Regions from separate parts of the Leucobacter sp. USHLN154 genome, predicted to be linked through region 1. Evidence: riboswitches for the same ligand, from Rfam matches in the RefSeq annotation. Region 1 holds a riboswitch; the other holds the start of a gene.
The links. A riboswitch is a leader RNA that binds a small molecule or an ion and turns the genes downstream of it on or off. The one in region 1 is predicted to bind thiamine pyrophosphate.

Region 1 (4,193 bases):
CGCTCCCGCTCGCGCCGATGATCGCGACGATCTCGCCGTCGTCGACGTCGAAGGAGACGTCTTCGAGTACGACCTGATCGGCGAAGCACTTGCCGACGCCGCGGACCTCGAGCAGCGTCACGATCGCGTCCCCCGGTGCGTGCGATCCCGTCCCTGTTCGATGCGCAGCCACGGCGCCACCACGCGCTCGGCGAGTACGACGATGCCGAACAGGCACAGGGTGAGCAGCGTGCTGACGCCGACTGCGGCGAGCACCAGGTCGGTGCGGAAGACGTTCTTCGCCGACTGCATGTAGACGCCGAGGCCGGCGACGGCTCCCGCGTACTCGGCGAAGATCGCGCCGACCACCGCATAGGTGATCGAGATGCGCAACGCCGAGAAGAACGAAGCCGTCGACGCCGGGAGCCTGACCAGGCGGAACACCGTCGCCCGCGACGCACCCATCGATGCGAGCAGGCGTTCGGCCTCCGGGTCCGCCTCCGCGAACCCGCGCAGCAGCCCGACCACCATCGGGAAGAATGTGACGAAAGCGACGAGCAGGATCTTCGGGAGCAGGCCGAAGCCGAACCAGAGCACCACGAGCGGTGCGAGCGCGATGAGCGGCAGGGTCTGGCTCACGACGAGCAGTGGGAGCAGAGCGCTGCGCAGGATCCGCGAGAAGTCGAGCACGGTCGCCGTCACCCAGGCGACCGATACCGACAGGGCGAATCCCGCGACGGTCGCGATCAGCGTCGGGATCGCGTGCCGCAGGAGCGCGGTGCGCTCGGCGGCACCGGCGCTCACCACGCGCGTCGGAGCTGGCAGCATCTCCGCGGGCACGAGGCCCGCAGCGGCCACTCCCTGCCACGCGGCGAGCAGCAGCAGGAACGCGATCGTCGGCGCCGCGATGAGGGCGAGTCGTTCTGACCACGAACCGCCGGTTGCGAAGAGCCCCCGTCGGACACTGCGCATCATGCGGGTGTTCACCCCAGGTACGCGTCGGTGGCGTACTCGCTCCAGTCGGGTTGCTCCGTGAGCGGCCGCCCCTCCGCGTCGGTCAGGAATCCGCCGTCGAAGAGAAACGCGCCGAACGCGTCCCACGCCTCGGGGTCGATCGCGCCGATCTCGCGTTCGGGAGAGGTGAGGTAGTCCTCGGCGAGCAGCCGGGCGCTGGCATGGACGAGCTCGTCGGCCGCGCCGAGGGTGTCGGGGTTCGCCGCGATGAGCAGTTCGGCCGCAGCGTCGGGCTGTTCGGCCGCGTACGCGTAGCCGCGGGCGACCGCCTGCACGAACGCGCGGGACTCCTCCGGGTGCGCTTCGAGATATGCCTCGCTCGACACGATGCCGGTGGACTGCTGCTCCGGCACCCCGAAGTCCTGATACCCGAATTCGCGGTACGGGTGGCCGTCGAGCTCTGCCTGCAGATTCTCCCACGTCGCGACCGACAGCGTGAAGTCGATGCGGCCCTGCGAGAGCGCCTCGTAGGCGCCCGTGTCGAGCACCACCTCCTCGAACGACCCCTCGCCGCCGTCGCCCTCGATCGTGGCGCGCGCGAGGGCGCTGTAGAGCGGTGAGCCGAAGCCGCCGAACGTCATGCCGTCGAGATCGGCGGGGCGGTCGACGTCAGCACGATCCGCCAGAGTGACCAGACGCCCCGAGTCCCGCTGCGTGACGCGATACACCGACACGAGGTCGAGCCCGGCGGTGCGCGCCACCTGAACGGTCGACTGGCCGCCGATCCCGAAATCGGCTTCGCCGGCGGAGACCAGCTGGGTCGCCGGGGTCGAGCCGTACGGCAGTATCTCGACGTCGAGTCCCGCCTCGTCGAAGTACCCGAGCTCGTCGGCGACGTACACGCCGATGTGGTTCGTGTTCGGCGCCCAGTCGAGGGCGAAGGTGACCCGGGTGCTGCCGGCGTTCTCCCCGGCGCTCGCGCCGTTCGGCGCCGCCGCGGTGCTCGCGCAGCCGACGAGTGCGATCGCAGCCGTCGACAGCAGCGCGGCCGCGCGGGTCAGGGTGCGGGTATGGGTGTGATGGCGCATGAATGCGTGCCCTTCCGTTTCGTTCGGGCACGGGTTCGTAGAGTGTCTCCCTGCGCTGGCATGATCCAGATCAGGTTCGACGGTCGAAAGCTGTGGACTTTCCTCTCAGCCCGGCCTACCGGACTCCCGTGTGAGGTTCACCCTAGCAACATCCCGCCACCCGCTCCACGACGCACGCGATCGTCGCCTAGGGTTGGGGCGTGACTTCAGCGACGCATCCGACGCCCACTCCCGAGCAGTACGGCGTTGGAGCGCGCTTCACGCTCTCGGTCTACGACTCGGACTACGTGCGCATCATCCTGGGGGCACTCGGCTCGGCCGACACCACCGGCCTCACCATCGAGACGAATGACATCTCCACGTTCGTGACCGGCGGCGAGCAGCGCGTGCTCGCCTACGTGCAGAGCGTCGTCGCCGCGGCCGCGCGAAGCGGCGCGCATCTGTCCGCCGCGATCCTGCTCTCCCGCGGCTGCCCGGGAGAACTGCAGTGCGCGCTTCCGCCCGGCGTGCACGCGCTCGCCGCCGCTCCGATCGCGCTCCCCGAGAGCGGCGTTCGCGCTCGGGCGCACTGGTCGCTGTATCCGCTGCTCGACGCAGGATCCGCATCGCCTGCGGCGGTCGCGAGTGCCGCAGCGCCCGCCGCCCCAGTCGACCACATGACGCCGATCTATGCCGCGATCGATCAGGCGAAGGCGTCGGGGGTCTACTCGGGCTCCGATCACTACGCGACCCGGCTCGACGGAGACCTCTCCGCGGTGCTCGAGACGGCCGCGAACGCCTGGATCGGAGTCGGCGCGCAGGTGCAGCACGTGGTGACGCACCTCACCGTCTCCATCAACAGCCCGTCGGTGGTCGGCACCGCCGCGCCTCCGGCGACCGAGCCCGAGTCGCGCGCCTCATGAAGCGGGGCATGCACCTCGTCGGCATGGTGAATCCGCCCACGAGCCAGTACGCCGAGAACTGGCGCAATCCGCTCAGCCGCGCCGACTGGTTGAGCGGGTCGTTCACGGCGGATCTCGGACGCACACTCGAGCGCGGCTGCTTCGACATGATCTTCTTCGCGGACGCGCTCGCGGTGCCGGAGGACGGCGCCGGCGACTACGCCACGACCCTCCGCACCGCCGGGAAGGGGGCGATCTACCTCGACCCGATCGCCAAGGCGGCGCTCGTCGCCGGGGTGACGTCGCGCATCGGCATCGGCGCGACCGTGTCGACGAGCTTCGTGCCCGCGTACGCCATCGCCCGTCAGCTGCTCTCCGTCGACCACCTGTCTGGCGGACGAGCCGCATGGAATATCGTGACGTCGACGACCGATGCCGAGGCGCGCAATCTCGGTCATGCAGGCATCGCGGCGCCCGGCCAGCGCTACGACCACGCCGACGAAGTCGTGCAGACCGTCGTCGAGCTGTGGCAATCGTGGGAGCCCGATGCGCTCGTGCACGACCAGACGGCAGGCGTCTTCGCCGACCCGTCGCGCGTGCATCGGGTCGGCGAAGGGCTCTCGCGTGGTCCGCTCACCCTGCCGCAGAGCCAGCAGGGCCACCCGGTGCTGATGCAGGCCGGCTCCTCGACCCGCGGCAGGGCCTTCGCGGCGCGCTGGGCCGAGGTCGTCTTCGCGATCGGCGACTCCCCCGAGGCCATGCGGGAGCTGCGCACCGAGATCCGCGACCGGGCCCGCGTCGATCACGGTCGTGATCCCGATGCCATTCGCGTGCTGCAGGGCGTGCAACCGATCGTGGGGTGGACCGACGCGGAGGCTGACGCGAAGCTCGCCGCGCTGGTCGCGCAGATCGACCTGCCGAGCGCGCTCGCGAAGCTCGAGCGGCTGCTGCACGCCGAGTCCCTCGACCCCGCGGCTCCCGCGACTGAGATACTCGCCGCGCACCGCGGCGCCACCGGCAGCGCCGGGTTCGAAGACATGCTGGCAGCGGTGAGCGAGCGGCGTCGCTTGACGGTCGCCGAGCTCGCGATCGAGCAGGCCCTCAACCAGCTGCACCCGCAGCTGGTGGGGTCGCCCGCGACGATCGCCGACGAGCTGCAGCACCTCTTCGAGAGCGAGGCCGCCGACGGTTTCATCATCATGCCAGCCCTCTACCATTCGTCGTTCGAGGATTTCGTGAACGGCGTGGTTCCCGAGCTGCAGCGACGCGGCGTCTTCCGCAGCGCCTACAC
Region 2 (4,193 bases), on a different contig from region 1:
CGAGCCCCGCGGAACGTCCGAGCAGGGGCAGATCGATGGTGCGCAGCATCGCGAGCGGGCCGGCGCCGAGCGACGACGCCGCGTCGCGCAGCTCGGTCGGGATTCCCCGGAGCACGGGCAGCAGCGTGCGCACGACGAGCGGCAGCGCGACGAGGGCCTGAGCGATCGGGATCAAGACAGTCGAAGTTCGCAGATCGAACCCGATGCCGAGCGGCCGATTCATGGTCAGGAGCAGACCGAAGCCCAGTGTCACTGCTGATACGCCGAGCGGCAACATCACGAGCGCGTCGAAGGCCTCGATGCCCCGTCGGAGCGATCGGGTGCGAGGGCGACGGGAGAGGACGAGGGCCAGCAGCATGCCGAGCACGATAGCGATGAGGGCAGCCACCGCGGCGATGCGGAGCGAGGCTCCGATGGCCTCGAGCACCGTGCCATCGATCGGCAGCGCTTCCGGCGGATCTGCGAGCGCGGCGTAATTCGCCAGCGTCCACCTCCCTTCCCGGTCCCTCAGCGAGCGCGTCACCAGAGCGGTGAGCGGGAGCACGTGCAGCAGCAGCAGCGTCGCCCCCACCAGCGTCAGCACCGGAGCATCGACTCGCCGTGGAGGCGTTCCGCGCCCCCGCTCCTCGCGCAGCACGACCGCGCGCTCTCCGGCGCGGCGCAACTGCGCCGACACGGCGAGCGCGGCGGCCACGATCGCGAACTGGGCGATCGACAGCACCGCCGCGCCGCGGAGGTCCAGGAACTGAACGGTGAGCCGGTAGATCTCCGTCTCCACGTTCGCGAAGGCGGTGCCGCCGAGAATGAGCACGATGCCGAACGAGGTGGAGCAGAAGAGGAACACGAGCGCCGCGGCGGACGCGATGGCGGGGCCGAGCGCGGGGAGTGTCACGATGCACCAGGCGCGCACCCGTGATGCGCCGAGCACTCGCGCGGCCTGCTCGGAGGTGTCGTCGAGGCGGGCCCAGAACCCGCCGACCATGCGGGCGACGACGCCGACGTTCGGAAATGCGAGTGCGAGTACGACCGCGGCGAAGCTCTGGTCCAGCCCCCACGATCCCAGCGGCCCTCCCGGTCCGAGCAACGCCGAGAAGGCGACGCCGACAACCACCGAGGGCAGCACGAACGGCACCGTGAGCACCCCTTGCAGCACCCGCTTGCCGCGAAAATCGAGACGGTAGAGCGCGTAGGCGGCTGGCACCCCGAGCGCGAGGGAGAGCGCAGTCGCGAGCCCCGCTTGGGCGAACGTCTGGCCGATGACCCGCCAGGTGCGTTCGGCGCCGAACACCTCTGGCAGACCGCTCAGATCGAGTCGTCCCCCGTCGACGAACCCTGTCGCGACGAGCGAGAACACCGGCCAAACGAAGAACAGGGCGAGGAACGCGAGCGGCAGGGCCGCCGCCAGCGTCCACGCTGCAACGCCCCACGGGCCGAGAGCGGCACGTGGGGCGCCTCGGCCAGTCGGGCGGATGATCAGAGGCCGATCTGCTCGCTCAGGGCTTTGAGCCAGTCCTCGCGACCCGACTCGATCTCGCGGGAGCTGAGGTCGTGCGTCCGCCCCGGCGCGGGCGACGGCGCGAATTCCGTCCATGCCGAGGGCAGTTCCACAGCCGCATCGACGGGGTTCATGTACATCGCGTCCGGAATGGTCTGCTGGAACTCCTGCGACACGAGATAGTCGACCACGGCCTCGGCGCCGGCCTCGTTCTGAGCACCCCTCAGCACCCCTGCGTACTCGACCTGCCGCGTGCACGTGTCGAGCAGCGCGGCAGTGCTCGACGCCGTGCCAGCCTCGTCGACCGTGAAGGCCGGAGACGAAGCGTAGGAGACCACGATCGGCCGCGTACCCGCTTCGCCGCCCTGGGTGAACTGACCGTAATACGCGTCGCTCCACCCCTGCTCGATGCGCGCTCCATTGTCGACGAGCCGCTGCCAGTAGTCCGCGAAGCCGTCCTCCCCGAATTCGGCGACGGTGCCGACGAGGAACGAGGCCCCCGTCGACGAAGCGGTCGGGTCGAGCAGCACGGTGAGATCGCGATACTCCGGCTTCGCCAGGTCGTCGTAGGTTCGCGGCTCCGAGATCCCCTGATCCGCGAACCAAGCGGTGTCGATATTGATGCAGGTCGCGCCATGGTCCACGGCGACGAGGCCGGAAGCCGGATCGCCGTCGACGGCGAACTGCTCAGCGCCCTCGGGCAGCTGCGCTGGAGCGTAGTCGGCGACCACGTCGTTGTCGATGAGACGCGAGGCGAAGATGTTGTCGACGCCGAAGAACGCATCGGCGATGGGCGCACCCTGGGTGAGTACGAGCTTGTTCGTGAGCTCTCCCCCGTCGCCGGCCGAGACGACCTGTACGTCGTACCCGGTCGCTGCGCTGGCGGCCGCAGCGAAATCATCGTTCGGGAACGAGTCGTGGACGGCGAGCGTCACCGTCTTCGTATCCGGCGCTTGCCCCGCACCGCTCGCGCATCCGCTCGCTCCGAGGCAGAGCAGTGCCCCGAGCGCGAGCGCGGGCAGTGCGCGGTGCCGCACACGATGAGAATTGGGCGTAGGCGTCATTGAGGCGTCCTTCCTCCGCTGGCATGAACCAGATCAGGTGAACGGTCGGAGCTCGCGTGCTCCCTCTCAGCCCCGCGCGCCGGGACTCCCGTGGATTGCCCTCTTACCCTAGTGCCCTCGCCCCGGCCACCGCCAACCCGATCGACGTTCGGGCTTCGGCTCCTCCGCCGCGTCGTCGCTGGGCGTCGCCTCCGCGTCCCACGAATAGGCCTGCACGAGTGTCGCCTCGTCGATCAGCTCGTCGGAATCGCGACGGGCGTCGGGTCGTGACTCCGCCTCGCCCTCGTCCGAGGCATCATCGACTGTCGGCTCGTCGGAGCCGGAACGCAGCGGTTCGGCCGGCACGAAGGCCTCGGTATCGAACGCCTCGGTATCGAACGCCTCCGTGTCGAAGGTCTCGGTGTCGAACGTCTCGGTGCCGAACTCTTGACCGTCGCTCGCCTCGGCACGGGTCGGCTCAGTGCCGAATGCTTCGGCGTCGAAGGCCGCAGTGTCGAACGCGTCGGTTTCGTCACCTGCGGTACGCATCGCGTCGATCTCGTGCATGTCGGCGGTCGCGTCTTCGACAGCGCGCCGTCCTCTGGCGGCATCTCGATCCGCGGCCAGGACGAGTGCCTCGTCGACCGTCGTCTCGAAGTCGACGTCGTCGCGGTCGCCACCGGCGTCGGCACCGGCACCGACGCCGGCACCGGGAGCAGGGTCTGCGGCTGCTGCTCGGCCAGGCAGCAGACCGCCCGACGCAACCGCCGCTGGAACGACGGATGGCAGCGCGGCGCGGAACTTCGCCGCGTCAAAGCGTCCCGCGATGACGCCGATGAGCAGGCCCCCGCCCACCTCGAGCGCGATGAGCCCCCCGGTGAGCCAGGGGTCGGGGCCGTTCGACGCGAGGCGATCCGGCCCCATCGACCCGCGCGCAAGGGCGCTCAGGCCGGCGACGGAGAGTCCTGACAGCACCGCGGCGAGCACCGTGATCGACACGGCGGCCTGCCACGAGGCCCGGCGCATCCCTGGTCGGCGCGCGAAGAGCACGCCGAGAGCGAGCGCGGCGATGACCAGTACTCCCGGGGCCAGCGCCCCGCGCTCACCCCAACCGTCGGGAAGCACGCCGAGCATGGGCAAGGCTGGGAGCGGGCCGAGCAGCGTTTCGAATGGGGTGACCGAGCTTCCGGCGCCGATCTCGAAGCCGGCTCCCGACATCCACGCGAGGCTCCACACGATCGCCAGCGGCACGAGCGCCAGTTGCGCGAGGAACAATGTGAGCGACCCGATGGGATCGAGCTGCAGACTCTGCGCCAGCGCCGTGACATCGGCATAGCCGACCGCCACAGCGACGGCGAAGCCCAGCGCGGCGATACCGAGCATCAGCGCGAACGCTGCCGCCGCGAGACGAAACATCTCGGCCGCACGGCTCGGCAATGCTGCTCCGAACCGGACCCCCAGGTATTCGAGCCCGCGCAACGCGATCCTCACGCCCGACTCCCACCACGGGTGCCCGTCGCGCCCGGCACGCACCAGGAACGCCGCGCACGACGCGGCACCGTACACGGCGGCGGCGCTGAGCGCTGCCTGGACCGCTGAGCCTTCGATCAGGGGCGCGGCGAGTGCCGCTGCGGCGAGGGCGACGGCCCCGAATC

Region 2: linked by a shared signal. The riboswitch ahead of WFH23_RS01685 (thiamine ABC transporter substrate-binding protein) and the one ahead of WFH23_RS13465 (ABC transporter substrate-binding protein) in region 1 are both predicted to bind thiamine pyrophosphate.

Annotation. Positions count from the first base shown of each region.
Region 1 covers NZ_JBBCXF010000007.1:192,002-196,194, reverse strand. The annotation lists gene WFH23_RS13475 (ABC transporter ATP-binding protein) at 1-121, opposite strand, end outside; gene WFH23_RS13470 (ABC transporter permease) at 118-954, opposite strand; gene WFH23_RS13465 (ABC transporter substrate-binding protein) at 963-2,021, opposite strand; TPP riboswitch at 2,052-2,161, opposite strand; gene WFH23_RS13460 (YkoF family thiamine/hydroxymethylpyrimidine-binding protein) at 2,222-2,923, shown strand; gene WFH23_RS13455 (NtaA/DmoA family FMN-dependent monooxygenase) at 2,920-4,193, shown strand, end outside.
Region 2 covers NZ_JBBCXF010000001.1:359,290-363,482, reverse strand. The annotation lists gene WFH23_RS01690 (ABC transporter permease) at 1-1,354, opposite strand, end outside; gene WFH23_RS01685 (thiamine ABC transporter substrate-binding protein) at 1,474-2,559, opposite strand; TPP riboswitch at 2,553-2,661, opposite strand; gene WFH23_RS01680 (cell division protein PerM) at 2,668-4,193, opposite strand, start outside.